Regions from separate parts of the Anoxybacillus andreesenii genome, predicted to be linked through region 1. Evidence: riboswitches for the same ligand, from Rfam matches in the RefSeq annotation. Region 1 holds a riboswitch; each other region holds the start of a gene.

Evidence for each region. A riboswitch is a leader RNA that binds a small molecule or an ion and turns the genes downstream of it on or off. The one in region 1 is predicted to bind cobalamin.
Region 2: linked by a shared signal. The riboswitch ahead of J2S07_RS03675 (cobalamin adenosyltransferase family protein) and the one ahead of J2S07_RS09790 (FecCD family ABC transporter permease) in region 1 are both predicted to bind cobalamin.
Region 3: linked by a shared signal. The riboswitch ahead of J2S07_RS00740 (ribonucleoside-diphosphate reductase subunit alpha) and the one ahead of J2S07_RS09790 (FecCD family ABC transporter permease) in region 1 are both predicted to bind cobalamin.

Annotation. Positions count from the first base shown of each region.
Region 1 is NZ_JAUSTU010000008.1:30,956-37,128, reverse strand. It holds gene J2S07_RS09795 (hypothetical protein) at 158-934, shown strand; cobalamin riboswitch at 988-1,169, shown strand; gene J2S07_RS09790 (FecCD family ABC transporter permease) at 1,479-2,543, shown strand; gene J2S07_RS09785 (heme ABC transporter ATP-binding protein) at 2,545-4,017, shown strand; gene cbiB (adenosylcobinamide-phosphate synthase CbiB) at 4,011-4,991, shown strand; gene cobD (threonine-phosphate decarboxylase CobD) at 4,948-6,015, shown strand; gene J2S07_RS09770 (bifunctional adenosylcobinamide kinase/adenosylcobinamide-phosphate guanylyltransferase) at 6,012-6,173, shown strand, end outside.
Region 2 is NZ_JAUSTU010000003.1:1,877-8,049, forward strand. It holds partial or broken gene yiaA (inner membrane protein YiaA) at 276-653, shown strand; cobalamin riboswitch at 737-926, shown strand; gene J2S07_RS03675 (cobalamin adenosyltransferase family protein) at 1,095-1,616, shown strand; gene J2S07_RS03680 (ABC transporter substrate-binding protein) at 1,628-2,569, shown strand; gene J2S07_RS03685 (saccharopine dehydrogenase family protein) at 3,197-4,435, shown strand; gene nspC (carboxynorspermidine decarboxylase) at 4,437-5,564, shown strand; gene J2S07_RS03695 (sugar efflux transporter) at 5,699-6,173, shown strand, end outside.
Region 3 is NZ_JAUSTU010000001.1:150,533-156,705, forward strand. It holds gene J2S07_RS00735 (ribonucleotide-diphosphate reductase subunit beta) at 1-627, opposite strand, end outside; gene J2S07_RS00740 (ribonucleoside-diphosphate reductase subunit alpha) at 645-2,861, opposite strand; cobalamin riboswitch at 3,068-3,244, opposite strand; gene J2S07_RS00745 (YajQ family cyclic di-GMP-binding protein) at 3,329-3,820, opposite strand; gene J2S07_RS00750 (CvfB family protein) at 3,939-4,805, shown strand; gene J2S07_RS00755 (DUF3941 domain-containing protein) at 5,078-5,209, opposite strand; gene fakB (fatty acid kinase binding subunit FakB) at 5,316-6,173, opposite strand, start outside.

The sequences.
Region 1 (6,173 bases):
GAAAAACAGTTGGAGGACAGCATCCAATTAAATAGGAATTAATAGGGTTTTTTGATAATATGGAATAAAGTATAGCTTGGGAACGGATTTTGGAGTTATGAATCGGGATTTGCTATATTCTTCATAAGTCTTATCAAAAGGTTCGGAGGTTATTCCCTTGAAAAAAAACAACAGCAATGGGCGGGCTGTCGTCTATGTTCATTTAAATGAGACGAAACAATATGTTCTTTCCTACGGGATTGAGTTTGCTGAATTTACCGAGTCTCTTTCAGACCTCATCAATCAAATTCTTCTTCTAAAGCACCATTTTGATGACGGGGATTTCAATAGGCATTCATTGCTGGAGTTTGTTCCAAACGAGCGGTTGAAGAAGCTGGTTAAGGATGATGTATATGGTTATGGTGATTTCTGCTGGGTTGATTTTGAAGAAGAGGAAGGCCTTAATGAGCTTACGGGTCAGGAATTGGCTGAGCTACTTTATTTGGGGCATATGAAGGATCATTTGAAGCCTCCCTTTTACCAGAAGCTGCGAAATCGTTTTGTTTATTTGGCCCATGATGATGGCTGGTGGAATAAGATTTACTATCGGAATATGATGGATTTTTATCGGATGCTTGGAGATACATTGGTTAGTAAGCTAACGGAAAGCAAAACCGAAAAGAACTTATTAGGCTTAAAAAAGAAGCGTGTGTTGTCGCCCCTGCCGATCGAGCTTCTCTTAAAGATGAAGACGATGATGAGGGAAGGTATTCTTATTTCTATTTATGATTCCGTTCAAAGCCGCACCAGTATAGAGGTGCCGATTTGGATTCTCGGCGATTTTGATAATATGGATGATATGTATGAGGACTATGAAAAGCTAGTTAAAGGGAGCCCTGATGCCAAGCTCATTTATGATAAAAAGAAAACGGAATGGAAATTATACACAAATTAATAGTGTGTCATCTGACAAACGATCGTGTATAATTTTTGTATAAGTCAATTTCATAATTATCTATAGATATAGGTGTCTTTAGCAAAGACTTAATAGGGAAGTTGGTGAAATTCCAACGCGGTCCCGCCACTGTAAATGGGAGCAAGCTGTATATGAGCCACTGTACATATGTATGGGAAGGTGCGGCATTGCTATGACCATAAGCCAGGAGACCTGCCTACATCTTGTTACACCCGCTACGAGGATAGGGAGGTGTTGGGAAGACATGTGTTTGATAAAATAGATGATTCCAACATCTCCATTTGTTTCGTATGGGGATGTTTTTTATTATGGCTTTTTTGTACGGATTGTAGTTTTTGCAATGGTCCTACTGCCGACCATTGCGTTTCAACGGAGTGTGTGCCACGCATTTGGTATGCAGGCACTTTTCTCGTTTTTTCGATCATCTAACTGTTTAAAAGTAGTAATTCATTCTACAATTTGTCGTTCAAAGGCAACAATATTTGAGAAAAGAGCCTTTATTTTCTAGAGGGGATCGAGTGATTTGCTAAAGCATTTTTTTCAGGGGAATTTTTTAAATAACAGATTATTTGCGTATTGTCTAGCTGTTTTGTTTTTAATCGCATCGGCTTTAATAGGGATTTCGATAGGGACGGTCTCGGTTCCTATAATTAGTATTATTAAAATTATTGGGTCGGAAATGTTTCCTTTTATCCCGAGGGAACCCATTGATCCGATGTATGCCAACATTGTTCTAAACATTCGTCTGCCACGGGTCATTTTGGCAGGATTAGTTGGGGCAGCTCTAGCTATTGCAGGTGCGGCCTTCCAAGGCTTGCTGCGAAACCCGCTTGCTGATCCTTATACACTTGGCGTTTCTTCTGGGGCATCGGTTGGGGCTGTCATGACCTTGTTTTTTCAAATTTCGCTTCCAGTAATCGGTTCCTTTACCCTTCCGTTCATCAGTATATTGTGTGCGTTTCTTACAATTTTCTTAGTCCTTGGCTTCGCGAGGAGAATCGATCGCTCGATGAAGGTCGAAACGATTATTTTGACGGGGATCATTTTTAGTTCGTTTTTAGGTGCCATGATTTCATTGCTCATCGCCTTAACGGGTGATGAGCTAAGACAAATCCTCGGTTGGCTCCTAGGCAGTGTATCCATGCGGGGATGGCCCTATATCAAAATGATTCTTCCGTTTCTTATTGTTGGCTCATTGATCCTGATCGCAAATAGCAAGGAGCTCAATGCGATGTCCTTTGGAGAGGAACGTGCGCAGCATCTAGGAGTGAATGTACAGAGAAGAAAATTAACGATTCTCATTGCTGGCTCCATTTTAACTGGAGCGGCAGTTGCTGTGTCGGGGACAATTGGGTTTGTCGGTTTGGTGATTCCCCATTTAACAAGAATACTATGGGGTCCCGATCACACCCATCTCCTTCCTTTATCCATTTTGACGGGGAGCGGGTTCCTCATTCTTGCTGATTTAGTCTCAAGGACCATTATTTCACCCGTCGAGCTTCCCATTGGGGTAATTACCGCACTTATTGGGGCGCCTGTATTTGGATTGATTTTGCTAAAAAGACGAGGCGGAGAAAGAAGAGGATAGCATGCTGAATGTTGATAATCTATCAGGGGGGTACACTGGAGATCCGGTCGTAAAGGATGTATCCTTCCAGGTGCAAAAAGGAGAGCTGTTTGGGATCTTAGGACCGAACGGGAGCGGCAAAACCACTTTATTGAAAATGATCAGTGGGATTCTTCCATTTGATAATGGGACCATCCTGATTAAAGGGCAGTCGATTGGCAGCTATTCAACGAAGGAGCTTGCGAAAATGATTGCCGTGCTGTCACAGCATTCTACACAGGCTTTTTCCTATACGGTGAAGGAAACGGTCTCGCTTGGCCGTTATGCACATCAGAAGGGCTGGTTTCATTCATGGAGCGATGAGGATGAACGAATCGTTCAGGAGGTCATGACTCAAACGGGAGTTGCTGCCTTTCAGGAGAAGAACATACAGGAGCTTTCAGGTGGTGAAAGGCAAAGGGTCTTTCTTGCTCAAGCTCTCGCCCAGGAGCCTGAAATTCTATTGCTGGATGAGCCGACCAACCATCTCGATTTGTCCTATCAAAAGGAGCTTCTGGATTTACTAAAGAGATGGACAAGGGAAAAAGGATTAACCGTGATCTCAATTTTTCATGATTTAAACCTAGCAAGCCTTTATTGTGATCAGCTTCTTTTGCTTGAGAAGGGGCGGATACATTCCAATGATCATCCAAATGAGGTCGTCCGGGTCGAGAAAATTAAAGAGGTCTACCGTACGGATATTGAAAAGCAGCCACATCCGAAAATTCCTGTCCCGCAAATGGTGCTGATTCCGAATTGGCAGGGTGAATCGGAGCAAGTCATGATTGGTCCAGAACATATGCGGATGACGAAGGAGCATATTTCTATTCAATCCGATGCTCCGCTTCGTACGATGTCATCTGGAGTGGTTGGTGCGGGTGTAGGGTGGAACCAAACATTTGTAAACCGCCACGTCGATAAAAATTATCATGCTTTCGATCACCGGCAGGAGATGCAGGACTACTTGAAGAAAAACGGCTTTGACCCTTCCGTAACAATCGGCATGATGACTGCTGTTGTCTTGGAGGATGTCGCCTACAAAGTATTAAAAGGGGAAGAGTTTTCAGTCATGGTCGTCGTCACAGCGGGAGTTGGGAATGCAGTAGATGCATCGAAAAGTGACCAGCACGCTTTTGAGGCGGTACCAGGTACCATTAATATATGGGTATTTGTGAATGGAGAGCTCACAGAAGAGGCTTTTATTCAAAGCATCATGACAGCGACGGAAGCAAAGGTGAAGGTGATGGAGGATCAGGAGGTACTAGACACTATAACGGGCACCGTTGCTACTGGGACATCGACCGATAGCATCCTGATTGCAGCAACGCAGAATGGAAGGATGCTTGAATTTGCAGGTACCATTACTCCCCTCGGAAAGCTCATCAGCAGGGGCGTGTATGATTGCACAACTGAGGCAATTAAAAAAAGCCGAAGAAGGATTCGAAATTTATGCTAACCCATATAATTTCAATTACGATCGCTTTTTTGATTGATGGGTTGATTGGAGACCCCCCGCATTGGCCTCACCCTGTAAAGTGGATGGGTTCTGGGATCGCATTTCTTGAAAAAAGGTTAAATGGTGGCAACGGGAGAAAAGCGAAGGGAATCGTAATGGTACTTACAATTGTGTGCATCGTTTTTCTTATATCCTTCACGCTTGTATCCATTTCTTATCATACACACCTATATCTTGGCATCGCGGTGGAAAGTATTCTTATAGCGACGACTATTTCACGCCGAAGTCTTAAGGAAGCGGCTCTTGACGTCTATTATCCACTGCATAAAGGGGAGCTACAGAAAGCACGGCTAAAGCTTTCTTATATTGTTGGTCGTGATACGGAAAGACTTGAGGAGCGAGAGATTGTCAGAGGAACTGTTGAAACGGTGGCGGAGAATACGAGCGATGGGGTCACAGCTCCATTATTTTGGGCATTGATTGGCGGGGCGCCGCTTGCCCTTGTGTACCGTGCTGTGAATACTTGTGATTCGATGGTGGGCTACAAAAATGAGAGATTTCTTGATTTTGGTTGGGCGTCAGCACGACTGGATGACCTCCTCAACTGGATTCCTAGTCGGTTAACTGGCTTTTTGCTGCTTTTGTCAAGCAAGCCTATGTATACCAATAGGGGAGCGGCATGGAAAATTCTGTTTCGTGATGCTAGACGACATCCAAGTCCCAATAGCGGCTGGATGGAAGCGGCAGTGGCCGCTATTTTGGGGATTCAACTTGGTGGGGTGAATGTATACAAGGGGATCATTTCCAAGCGGGCGGAAATGGGGGATCCTATCGTTCCCTTGCAAAAGGAACATATCCTTTTAACAAATCGTCTGTTAACAAAGGCGTCCGTGCTTTTTGTACTTGCCTTATGGATGGGAGGAATACTATTTGAATTGGCCAGCACATGGTTCGAATCCTCAATACATATATGAAGCGATGAACATTCCAAAGCCGAACACATGGATTGACCTAAGTGCCAATATTAATCCATTAGGACCGCCGAAGTCGATTTTGGAAAAATGGCTCCATTTTTATGAAAGCATCGGGGAGTATCCGGATCCCTTTGCGAACGCATTGAAGGAACAAATCGCACAACAGGCGGGGGTAGCGAAGGAATCGATTCTGATTGGCAATGGCGGTGCAGAGCTGATCATGCTCTTAGGTCGAATGCTAGCTCAAAAAAATGTCCTCATTGTTCAGCCAACTTTTTCTGAATATGAAAAGGCCTGTCAGGCAAATGGGTGTCATATATCCTATCATTACTTAGATGAGAAATGGAGCTTAAATCTTCAGGGCTTAATGGAAAAATTAGATGGTGTGGCTGCAGTTTTTCTCTGCAACCCGAACAATCCAACAGGTGTGTGCTTTTCCTTGGCGGAGATTCAGTTCTTAGCGGAAGCCTGCACGAGAAAAGGCATTTATTTAATTATTGATGAAGCCTTCTACGATTTCTGGAAAGACTATGAACCTCTAACTCCGTTGCAAAGGACTTGTGAAAATATCATTCTCATCCGCTCGATGACGAAGATGTATGCGATCCCGGGTCTGCGATTAGGGTATCTTATCGCAAGTGAGGAAGTGGTGGGGCAGATTGCGCAATATCAGCCACATTGGAGTGTCAATGTTCTCGCCATGCTAGCAGGACAGGAGTGTCTAAAGGATGAGGAATTTATCAATCAAACGATTGATTACATAGAGAAAGAACGAGCAAAGCTCTCTCTCTTTTTCACACAAGAAGGGTTTGAAATGTCACCATCAAAGGTCAATTTCTATCTATTGAGAGACCCGGAGCTTGAGAGTCAATTGCCTTTGTTTGAATTCTTGCTCCGTCATGGAATCGTACCCAGACATACGATGAATTTTCCTGGTCTAGGAGGAGAATGGCTGAGGTTTGCCATTAAGAGCAAGACGGAAAATGATCAACTACTTCAAGTATTAGAGGAATGGCGCAGATGATTTTTATTACGGGTGGAGTTCGCAGTGGGAAGAGCACTTTTGCAGAACAGATGGCGGCCCAAAGAGCGAAGGAGTTAGGAGGCAGGCTTCATTATCTTGCTACTGGAGCACCGAGTGATGAAGAAATGAGCAAAAGAATTATGCGTCATCAGCAGAAA
Region 2 (6,173 bases), on a different contig from region 1:
TCCTTTTATTATCTTAATAGTGGCTCTGCTCATAAAAGTACTATCCTTATTGTTTCTTTAAAGGTCCTCGAAACTATCGTTTCTGCGGAGTGCTATCCTCGCACCGAGGCTACGTCCTCTTGAAAACAAACAAACGTTCTTTAGTTTATATATTCATATTAAACTTTTGAAACCATATATTCAACCATTATTTAACTAATATATTATGTAAATAAAAAAGGATAATTAGCCCTCATAATAGACTAACTATCCTATAATAAATAATCTATATTTAATTCAAAGGGGCATCTTGGGCTGCTTTAATTGTTGGTGTTGGTGCTTATCTCATCGGTTTGTTTAATGCAGGAATGGAGTTGAACGAGAAGGGCTATTATTTTGCCATTTTAATATTCGGACTTTATTCATCTGTATCCCTACAAAAAGCTGTAAGGGATAGGGACGAGGGAATCCCTGTAACGAGCATTTACTATGGTATTAGTTGGTTTGCCCTTATCGTATCGATTTCATTAATGGGAATCGGTTTATACAACGCAGGAAGTATCGTACTAAGCGAAAAAGGCTTTTATGGCATGGCCTTTGTTCTTAGCCTATTTGCAGCGATAACCGTTCAAAAGAATGTGAGAGATACACAAAGGGCGAGGGAAAAAGATTGAAAGCAGTTAGAATCAGTTTTCTGAAGATAGACAAATTCCCTTTAATTTTCTATCAATATAATGTAAACTAATCCATATGTGAATATGTCTTGCAGAGATTAGGTGCTAACTTGTTAGCTAAAAAAGGGAATTCGGTGAAAATCCGAAGCTGTTTCCGCAACTGTAAGTGCTGATGAAATAAGAAATACCACTGTTTGTTTCTAAACAAATGGGAAGGTTCTTAAAGTAAGATGATGCATGAGCCAGGAGACCTGCCTATTCTTGAACGTATTTTGCTCTTCGGAAGTTAAGAGGATTGTACGGCAGTGTTTCTATTTTATAGGTCAGCCTTGATCAGAATTAATAGAATGATAGCCGTCCAATTTTTATGGGCGGCTTTTTTATGATCTCGAAGACTCGTTCTGCAGCTATTCACGAAAAAAAAGAGAGGAGGAATGAATATTGAAAAAGGATTCTCGCTATCTATGCTATCCATTTATGCGTGAGTCAGCTTCAACAGTAGACTTTGAAATCAGGACCGATTCATTGACGACTCGAATTGGACAAGCCGCTTCGCAAACACAGGATTTACCTGTCGTACATAGTGATTTAATAGATTTGCTCCCAATGGCCTATCATTTAAATGGCTCAGCACGAGGAAAACTTGCCATATTCCCAGAAGATTTGGAACGGCTAAGTAAGATGTATGATTTTTACAAGGCGGAGGTTGAAGAGCAGATTCAGACCTTCCTTTTACCGCAAGGAACAGAAGCTGCATGCACACTCCATGTTTGTCGTAGTGAAGCAAAGAAATCGGTACGCGCTCTACATAAGGTTAGCTTGGAAAAAGAGATACCTGAAATCATGTTTGATTATGCCCATTTATTAGCGAATGTCTTTTTCGTCATGGCGGTCTATGTCAATAGACAGCATGGGGTCGAGGAAATCCCTTTTATTAGTAAATCATATCCAACGAGAAAATAGGAGGAATCACAATGCCAAAAAATCTTATGAAATGGCTTTCTGCATTGATGCTCGTTTTTTTACTAGCAGCATGTAATTCTGCACAAGAGCCAGAAAAGCAGGACAAAGATACAGAAAAGCAAGCTCCAAAAACTGAATCCTATACAGTGAAAGACGACACTGGAACAGACATCACATTTGATAAAGTGCCTGAAACGGTTGTTTCTCTTGCACCAAGCAATACGGAAATCCTATTTGCTTTGGGTGTAGGTGACAAAGTAGTCGGTGGTACTGATTTTGACAACTATCCAGAGGAAGCACAGAATATTGAGCGCGTCTCAGATTCCATGAACATTAATGCAGAAAAAATCATTGGACTAAAGCCTGACGTTGTCATTGCCTATACAATTGGAGAGGCCGACACTTTAAACCCACTGAAGGATGCGGGGATTCCAGTATTCGTCATCCAATCTGCGACTTCATTTGATGACGTCTACGGTGACATTGATCAAATTGCCAAAGTGATGGGTGTTGAAGAAAAAGGCAAAGAATTAGTCGATGACATTCGTGGAAAAATTGCAGGAGTAGAGGAAAAGATCTCAAATGTATCAGATAAGAAAACCGTTTATTTTGAAATTGATCCTACTCCGTTTACAACAGGAAAAAATACCTTCCAGCAGGAAATTTTAAATGCAGCTGGTGTTGAGAATATTTTTGCAGACCAAGAGGGATGGATTCAAGTTTCAGAAGAGGAAGTCATCAAGAGAAATCCTGCTATTATTGCCACCACTGTTAACTATGTCGAGGACCCGGTTGGAGATATTAAAGGTCGTGCCGGCTGGGATCAGCTAGACGCAGTGAAATCTGATCAGATTTTTGAATTAGATCCTGATGTCACATCTCGACCAGGACCAAGAATTGGAGAGGCAGTTGAACTCGTAGCAAAGATGGCCTATCCAGATCTATTTAAATAATTGTTTGAGAGTGACCGTTTTGAAATAAATTCGAAACGGTCACGTTTGTTTTGACCAAGTCCTGACGATTAAAAAAACTATAAACAACTTAGCATTAAAAGGAATAAAAGTTTTTTTTATTTTTTTATAGATTTTTTTATTATTTCCTGTTAAGATAAGCAAGTATTATTTATGGAGAGCAGATATTCAAATATCAGAGTCTTTCCAAGCAGATAATTTTGACCACTTTCTTCAAAATAAGAGAGTTAAGGCCATACGGACAGCCGGGTCAAGTGCCGATTGGCAACTTTGTTGCCTTATTGATTGAGTTAGAAGCTCAAATTTTATAAGTTGGTTACTTTACAACCAGTGCATATTGCATATCAACTTGTGAAACGGTCAATAAGAGTGGTAAAAGTAATTATTTGCTATATAGACTCTGAACCTATTATTTGAATAAAGAAAAGCTCTTCTATGATTCTGTCTATAAAAGAGTTCTGTTCAGATCTGTATGCTTTTCTTACGAATTCAAATGACCAACAAGCAAGTGGTGCGCATATATGCGTATGCACTTGCTTTTTTATTTGAGCAAAAACTTCAGTTCTGCCTATTTAGGTGAAAAAATCTAATTTAAAGGGGAAATGAAAAATGGGTAAAGCACTTATCATTGGTTGTGGCGGTGTGGCATCTGTTGCCATCCACAAATGTGTCCAAAACAGCGAGGTATTCGAAGAAATTTGTATTGCGAGTCGTACAAAGTCAAAATGTGACGACCTAAAAGCAAAGCTAGATGGAGGCAAAACAAAGATCACAACAGCACAAGTGGATGCCGACAATGTGGACGAGCTGATTGCTCTCATAGAAGAGGTAAAACCGGATATCGTCATGAATTTGGCCCTCCCATATCAAGACTTAACGATTATGGATGCGTGCTTAGCAACGAAGACGCATTATTTAGATACAGCGAACTATGAGCCAGAGGATACGGCTAAGTTTGAATACAAGTGGCAGTGGGAATACCGTGAGCGCTTTGAAAAAGCTGGCATTACCGCACTATTAGGAAGCGGCTTTGACCCAGGTGTTACAGGCGTATTTTCAGCACATGCTTTAAAGCATCACTTCGATGAAATTGAGTACATTGATATCCTTGACTGTAATGCAGGGGATCATGGCTATCCATTCGCAACCAACTTCAATCCAGAAATTAATATTCGTGAAGTTTCAGCCAACGGAAGATACTGGGAAAACGGTGAATGGATCGAGACCAAGCCGATGGAAATCAAACGCGTCTATAACTTCCCAGAAATTGGCGAAAAGGATATGTACCTACTTTATCATGAGGAGCTAGAATCTCTTGCTCAAAACATTCCTGGATTAAAGCGAATTCGCTTCTTCATGACCTTTGGACAAAGCTATTTAACCCATTTAAAATGTCTTGAAAATGTTGGAATGACTTCCATCGAGCCAATAGAATTTGAAGGCAAGCAAATCATTCCACTTCAATTCTTAAAGGCGGTATTACCAGATCCAGCTTCTCTAGGCCCGCGTACAAAAGGAAAAACAAACATCGGCTGTATTTTCCGCGGTAAGAAGGATGGCAAGGACAAAACCTATTATGTGTATAATGTTTGTGACCATGAGGAGTGCTTTAAAGAGGTAGGATCCCAGGCCGTTTCCTACACGACTGGAGTTCCAGCGATGATCGGTGCAATGATGATTATGACAGGTAAATGGAATAAGCCTGGCGTTTACAATATTGAGGAATTCGATCCAGATCCATTCATGGAAGCATTAAACAAATGGGGACTTCCATGGAAAGAAAGCTTTGATCCAGAGCTAGTCGATACTGTGGCTGAAAATGAAAAAGAGCCGGAGCTAGTGCGATAAGATGAGGTTTGAAGAGTTACCAACACCTTGTTATGTAGTCGATGAAGAACTCCTTGAAAAAAATCTAAAAATCCTCAGAGGTGTCATGGACCGGACCGGGGCAAAGATCATTCTTGCCCAGAAGGCTTTTTCCATGTACTCCACTTATCCGCTTATTCGCCAATACTTAAGTGGGACAGCGGCAAGTGGCCTTTATGAAGCAAGACTCGGCTATGAGGAAATGGGGAAGGAGAATCATGTCTTCTCCCCAGCTTACCGAGAGGATGAAATGGATGAGATTATTCACTATTGTGATCACATCATTTTCAATTCTTTTTCTCAGGTGGAAAAGTATCGGGATCGGGTATTAAGTGCTGGAAAAAAGGTCGGTCTTCGCATCAATCCGGAGTGCTCCACCCAGGTCGGACATGAAATTTATAATCCTTGTGCTGTCGGGTCAAGGTTCGGGGTTACACTCGAGCAATTTCATCCTGAAGACTTAGAGGGGATTTCTGGCTTTCATTTTCATACCTTATGCCAACAGAATTCAGACGACCTTGCCACTACATTAGATGCTGTGGAGGAAAAATTTGGTCCGTGGCTTGCCCAAATGGAATGGATCAATTTCGGTGGCGGCCACCATATTACGAGAGAGGATTATGATATCCCATTACTCGAGGATTGTATTAGAAGAATGCAGGAAAAATACGGATTAGAAGTCTATCTTGAGCCAGGGGAAGCCGTTGCCTTGAATGCGGGTTACCTCGTGACAACGGTTCTTGATACGCTTCAGAATGGGATGGATATCGCCATCCTTGACACGTCTGCGTCCTGTCATATGCCTGATGTACTAGAGATGCCGTATCGGCCGCCTCTTTTTGATTCAGGCGAACCTGGGGAAAAGGCGTATACGTATCGACTTGGCGGACCTACTTGTCTTTCTGGTGATAATATTGGGGACTATTCATTCGATCAGCCTTTGAAAAGCGGCGACCGCCTCGTGTTTGGTGATATGGCCATTTACTCAATGGTGAAGAATACAACCTTTAATGGAATGGCGCTGCCATCGATCGCTCTGAAAGGGAAAGACGGCGACTGCCGCATCATGCATAAGTTTGGTTATGAAGATTTTAAGATGAGATTGACCTAAAATGAAATAAAAAGTCACCTTCAATTAGAGGGTGACTTTTTTGATATTCATTTGATGGTATCTATAGACACCAGAAATATAGGGTTTATAATGGAATTCGTAATTATTCTCAATTGTTAGGATCGTGGTACTTCGTGAAGAACAGCAGTGTAAAGGATAAAGTTCTATATGTGTTTCGCATTCCTACCTTTCCAGTCCTCTTTCTCATTAACACCATTTTTGGGTTTTCCTTATCCTTTTTTGCCCCATTTTCATCTCTTTTTGGTATTGATGAAGTAGGGATGAGCAATGCAGGCTTTGGAATTTTTATGACGGTCATGGCCATCGGAGGTGTATTGATTAGTAGTTATATTGCAAAGCGTTCCGATACAAGAACCAGCCGGCGAAAGCTTTTGCTTATTACCTCTCTAACTGGGGTTTTGGGCTATGCCTTATTTGCCATATTGAGGGATTATTTCGCTCTCATGATTACAGCGTTTTTCCTGCTGGGAACCACAGCAGCTTCTGTGCCACAATTATGGGCTTATGCCCGTGATGCGTTGAAGGCTGCGAATATTCCGAGTGAAGAAACGCCTTTTATCATGAATGTCCTGCGCATGTTCTTTGCCC
Region 3 (6,173 bases), on a different contig from region 1:
TGTCTTCATCATTTTCTGCTGTCTGGCCAAATGATAGAAAAAGGCAAAGCCCGCATAAAAGTATATTCCCTCCAAATTGATAGAATGGACTCCAAGCTCGAACAAATGCTGTGGTGTTGGTGTTTGGCGGAACTTCTCATACGCCTCGAGAATGATCTCATTTCTTTTTCTTACGATCGGGTCATCCTTTGCTTGATTAAATCTTTCTATTTGCTCACTCAATGGGATAAGAGAGCTCAAAATATAGGAATAGGACTCGTTATGAACAGCCTCCTGCTGAGAAATGACAGCAAAGATCGCTTTGAAGCTAGGGTCTGTAACATAATCCATCACGCTTGTCATTGTAGGGGTTTGGAGGCTATCAAGTGATGCGAGCTGCGTGTTCACCCTTAAGAAAATATCCTTTTCCACTTCGGTTAAGGAATCCCATTGTTTAATGTCATCCTGCATATTGATCTCCTGCGCCTTCCAGAAGTTTCCGAGCAGGGTATGATAGATTCGATACATTTGCGGATAGGCGATATCATTCCAATTAAGAATTCCTGACGCCTGTCCGTTAATGATGCCTGTTGACTTATTGGGATATTCGGGGTTTAACAGTTTGATTTTTTTTAAGAGTGTATTCACTATTTTGTTCTCCTTCCTTAGCTCTGACAAGCCTCACATTCTTCAATTTCTGTTTGGGAAGTGCTGCGCACATAATAGGTCGATTTCAGCTTATTTCGCCAAGCCTCGAGATGAAGCTCTAACAGTTCCTTCGCTTTAATATCATGTTTGACATAGAGGTTAAAGCTGACCCCTTGGTCAATATGGCGCTGTCTAGCGGCATTCTGTTTAATGCTCCAGCTTTGGTTCAACTGGTGTCGCACCTTCTGATAAAAAAAGTACGTATGATGATTGAGATCAGGTGCTGTGACCTTAAATTTGAAATTCTTCTTTTCCTCTGCGTATTCGAGTGCATAAATAGGATCGATTCCATCGGTAGAGCCGCCTATTTTTGCGGTCGAAGAATTAGGAGCGACGGCTAACATCCAGCCATTGCGGACGCCAGCTTGGCGAATCTCTGCTTGAAGGCTTGTCCATTTTTCAGAGGTATAGCCTTTTCTTTGAAAATATTCTCCGGTATGCCATTCCGAGCCTTCGAACTTCGGGTATGCCCCTTTTTCTTTTGCTAACAGCATTGAAGCTCTAATCGTGTAATAAGCAATCTCTTCATAAAGCTCATCAGCGTACCGAACAGCCTCATCTGATTCCCAAAGAATATTTTTGAGGGCTAGGAGATGATGCCACCCGAAAGTGCCTAGACCAACAGCACGGTAATTCTCATTTGTTTTCCGAGCTTGTCCGACCGTGAGCTGATTGATATCGATGACGTTATCGAGCATTCTCATTTGAATCCTTATGAGGCGCTCAAGAACATTCGCACGTACAGCATTTGGAAGATGGATGGAAGAAAGATTGCAGACAACAAAATCTCCAGGCTTTCGCACGATGACGATATTTCCGTTCTCATCGATATACTCCTGTTGGATCGTGGTCGGCGACATATTCTGCATAATTTCCGTACATAGATTGCTAGAATAGATTGACGTTCTTCCGAGGCCCCTTACATGCTTATTCGGGTTTTGACGGTTCACCTCATCCCGATAGAACATATAGGGTGTTCCTGTTTCGAGTTGAGCGACCATGATGCGGATCATGATATCCATTGCCCGATATGTCTTTCTTGGGAGAAGCGGATTTCGAACGGCTTCTTCGTATTTTTCGGTGAAAAATTTCTTATCCTTCTCATCATAGAAGTCCTCTAATCCGAGCGGATTTCCCTGCTCATCCTTCCAGCCCATTATTTGCTTTACTTGATGAGGGCAGAAGGTATGCCATTCTCCAATACTTCTTCCAGTTTCGTCAACCTCCTCAATTTTTTTCATAAATAAATCGGGGATGCTGACACCGGTAAAAATATCATGGGCTTTTCTCCGTTCGTCTCCATTATTTGTCTTTAAATCAAGAAAGCCATTCATGATGTCCTTGTGGAATACATCCAAATAAACGGCTACTGCTCCTTGTCGCTGGCCTAGCTGATCCACACTCACCGCCGTATCATTAATCAGGCGTATCCACGGAACAATTCCTGAGGAATTCCCTTTGAAACTTTTAATATCAGAGCCTAGTGCTCTCACTTTTCCAAAATAAAGACCGATGCCACCGCCATCCTTGCTTAATCTAGCCGTATCCCAATTGGATAAATAGATTCCATCCAGCGAGTCATCAACCGTATCAATGAAACAGGAGGAAAGCTGCCCATAGCTTTTTCCCGCATTGGCAAGGGTTGGAGTAGCGACGGTCATATAGTGATGGCTGAGCGCCCAGTACGCTTCTTTCACATAGGACAAACGGTTTTCCTTTGCTTCATTTTTCATTAAAGTCATGGCAATGATCATGAATCGTTCCTGTGGGAGCTCGTACACATGATGATTATAGTCATGTGCTAAATATCGGTCCGCAAGCAAGAACAAACCCATATAGGTAAAAAGCTGATCCTTATCAGGATCGATGATTTTCGCTAATTCATGAATTTCGTTCTTGCTGTAGGATTGCAGAAGTTCCTTTGTATAAATGCCTATGTCTGTTAGTTTTTGAATCAGATCGTAGAAATCACCGTATTTTTGAACTGGGTCAAACCCGCGAACTTGTCCAGCCTTTTCATAGAGTTCAAGAAGAAGCATATGAGCAGCTAAGTACGTCCAGTTAGGCTCATTCATTTCAATTCGATTTAAGGCATAATGGAGAATATCTTCTCTCTTTTTGGTCAAAATCTCGCTCACATCCAGCTTGTATTTTTGAGCGGTGAGCTTGACCATATCCATTAGATTTTCATTTTTTACTGCGAATTCTGTCCCCATCAAACTTTCTCCTTTTCCCCACTTATACAGTTCTTCATAGGGAAGGCAAATTAAAAACCCATCTCAAGTTTCGAGATGGGTAAAAAACGTTGATATTCAGACAGAAAGGAATTCCCTTTTAGCTAAAATACCTGCGCTCTTTACCTTCCCAGCTCCCGAAGAAGATATGACGTATAAAAAAGGCAGGTCTCCTGACTTGTGTTTCATCCTACTCTAAGCCCTTCCCATCAGAAAGATAGTGGTTATGCTTATTTCGTCACACTTACAGTTGCGGGTACAGTTCTGGATTCGCACCAGATTCCCTATTAAGTCGTAATGACACCTAATTTATCGGTATAACACTGTATATAGTATTGTTATTTGTAATTACATACTAGATATGTACTTTGATTATTATAAGCGAACCTATTGGAAAAGACAACCACTTAACGATAATTCACAAACTGCACATCGATGGAAAGGTCAGCACCCTTCACAGCAGCAATGACGCTCTGTAAGTCATCACGGCTTTTTGCCGTCACACGAATTTGATCATCCTGAACCTGACTCTTCACCTTTAAGCCGCTATTTTTAATCAGTGTATTGATTTTCTTCGCATTGTCCTTGTCGATCCCTTGAACAAGCTTGGCTCGCTGACGAACAGTACCGCCAGAAGCACCTTCAATTTTTCCATAATCAAGATTTTTAATCGGAACGCCTCGTTTAATCAGCTTGCCAAGGAGGACATCCTTCAGCTGTCCGAGCTTATATTCATCATCGGAAACGAGCACAAGCTCCTCTTTATCGAGTGTAACATTGCTCTTGCTTCCTTTAAAATCATAGCGAGTGGAGATTTCCTTCATCGTAATATTAATCGCATTCGTCACTTCTGAAAAATCTACCTTTGACACAATATCAAAAGAACTTTCTTTCGCCATCATGAACCCTCCTTTAAAAATTTCCCATTCTGGCTACAATTATAGTAAAATTAAGCAGTTCAAACAACTTTAGGGATAAAAAAGCGAAGGCTTTATAAAAGAATAGGAGTGTTTTTTTATGGCTTTACAAGAACATATTGGACAAGTCATCACATTGACAGTGGCTCGGATTGCAGAATTTGGCTATTTTCTCACGGATGGGGAGGAGGATGTACTCCTTCATGAAAATGATACCGATCTTACGTTAGGGGAAGAGGAAGAGGTTGACGTATTTCTTTATACGGACTCCCACGGACGGATCGCAGCAACGACGACGATTCCTGACATACGGATCGGGGAATACGGCTGGGCAAAGGTGAGTGATACAAAGCCAGGGCTCGGAGTTTTCCTCGATATTGGCATCAACAAAGATATGCTCCTTGGCGAGGAGGATCTTCCAACGAAACGGTCTGTTTGGCCCGTAGTGGGAGACCTTTTATACATTACGTTAAGGGTCAATCGAAATAACCGCATTTATGTGAAGCTCGCTACGGATCCGATCATTGATGAAAAAAGAATCCAGGCGACAAGACAGGATTTTAATAAGAATATTCAAGGCTATATTTACCGCACGGCGAAAGTAGGGAGCTGGATTTATACGGCAGAGGGCTTCAAAGGCTTCATTCATGAATCACAACGCCGTGAGGAGCCTCGTCTCGGTGAGAAGGTAGAAGGACGCATCATTGATGTGAAGGAGGATGGGACGATCAATGTTTCTCTCGCTCCACGAAAACAGGAGGCGTTAGGTGAGGATGCGGAGAAAGTATATGCATATCTGATGTCACGAAACGGTGCCATGCCTTACTGGGATAAGAGCATGCCAGAAGATATTGAAGAGCGCTTTGGTATGAGCAAGGGTGCATTCAAACGAGCGCTTGGAAAGCTAATGAAGGATGGCCTTGTTTATCAGGAAGCGGGCTGGACGTACGTGAAGAATGAGGGCTGATAATTTCGGTTTCGCTGATATTTTCAAATGAACGCAGATATAGTCAAAAAAGAGCTGCTCTCACGATTGAGAACAGCTCTTTTCCTACTGGATAAGTAAGTATAAATTTCGACTTTGAGAATTGTCTAGCTCCAGCGCCTATTGCCTATCAAACTTCAGGTCTCCTCCCTACGATAAGTCATCATCGAATCGCTATCGCTCTTCGTGATTCCTTTATCTCAGTCGAAGCCCCTCCAGTTTGTACGGCGATGAGCAAGGCGCTTGCGCTTTTCTTATAAATGATCGGTCTTTTTTGAGTATTGATGCTTACCGGCCTTACGATTTTTTTCTTTTAACAGGTTTTTCTCATGGTTCAACGCATTATGGTCCTGTGCTTTCTTGTCATTATCTGAAGTATGTGGCATAACAAATACTCCTTTCTAAAAGGGTTTCGCTTTATTGTCTGTCATTTTAAAAAGGAGTATGTAAAGGATTCAATATAAATAAGATTATTCCACTTTTAAAAAATGCCTACTTCGTTGGAAGCTCATTTAGGAAAAAGAATGAAATCGTTCCAGGACCTGTATGGGAGCCGATCGCTGCGCCAATATCAGAAATGATGATGTTCTCCACATTCAGTTCATTCTTAATCGTTTCTTTCATTTCTTGTGCTAGTTCAAAGCAGTCCGCATGGCTAATCCCCACAGTTTGCTGCGGTAAGTCCTGTCCACGCTCTTTCATCATTTCGATAATCCGGCGCAAAAGCTTCTTCTGTCCTCGGTGCTTTTCAATTGGGACAAGCTTTCCGTCATCCATATTCAAGAGGGGTTTAATGTTCAGGAGCCCTCCCATGAAAGCAGATGCCTTTGACAGCCGCCCACCCTTCGCCAAATGGTTCAGATCATCCACCGTGAACAAATGCTCCATATGCTCACAGCGGAACTGGATATCCTTAAGTATCTCTTCCTTGGATGCTCCGCCCTTCGCTAATTTCGCCGCTTCCATGACGACTAGGCCACAGCCTAAAGAAGCGCATTTACTATCAATAACGGTTAAGTCAAAATCGGGGTATTCTTCCTTTACCTGCTCCCGGATCATGACAGCTGTTTGATACGTACCAGAGAGCTCTGAAGAAAAGGCAACATAAATTCCTGTTTCATTGCTCCTTGCCATTTCTCGAAAAACCTCTTCAAATCTTGATGGAGATGCCTGGGATGTTTTTGGCATCTGACCAGAGCGGATTGCTTCATAAACTGTTGATGGTTCAATCGTTAATAGGTCATCATACTCCTTCTCCCCAAGGTGAACCTTCAATGGAAAAAGCGTGACGCCATTCTCCCCAAAAAAACTTAATGGCAAATCACTTGCGCTATCGGCTAGGATTTTTAC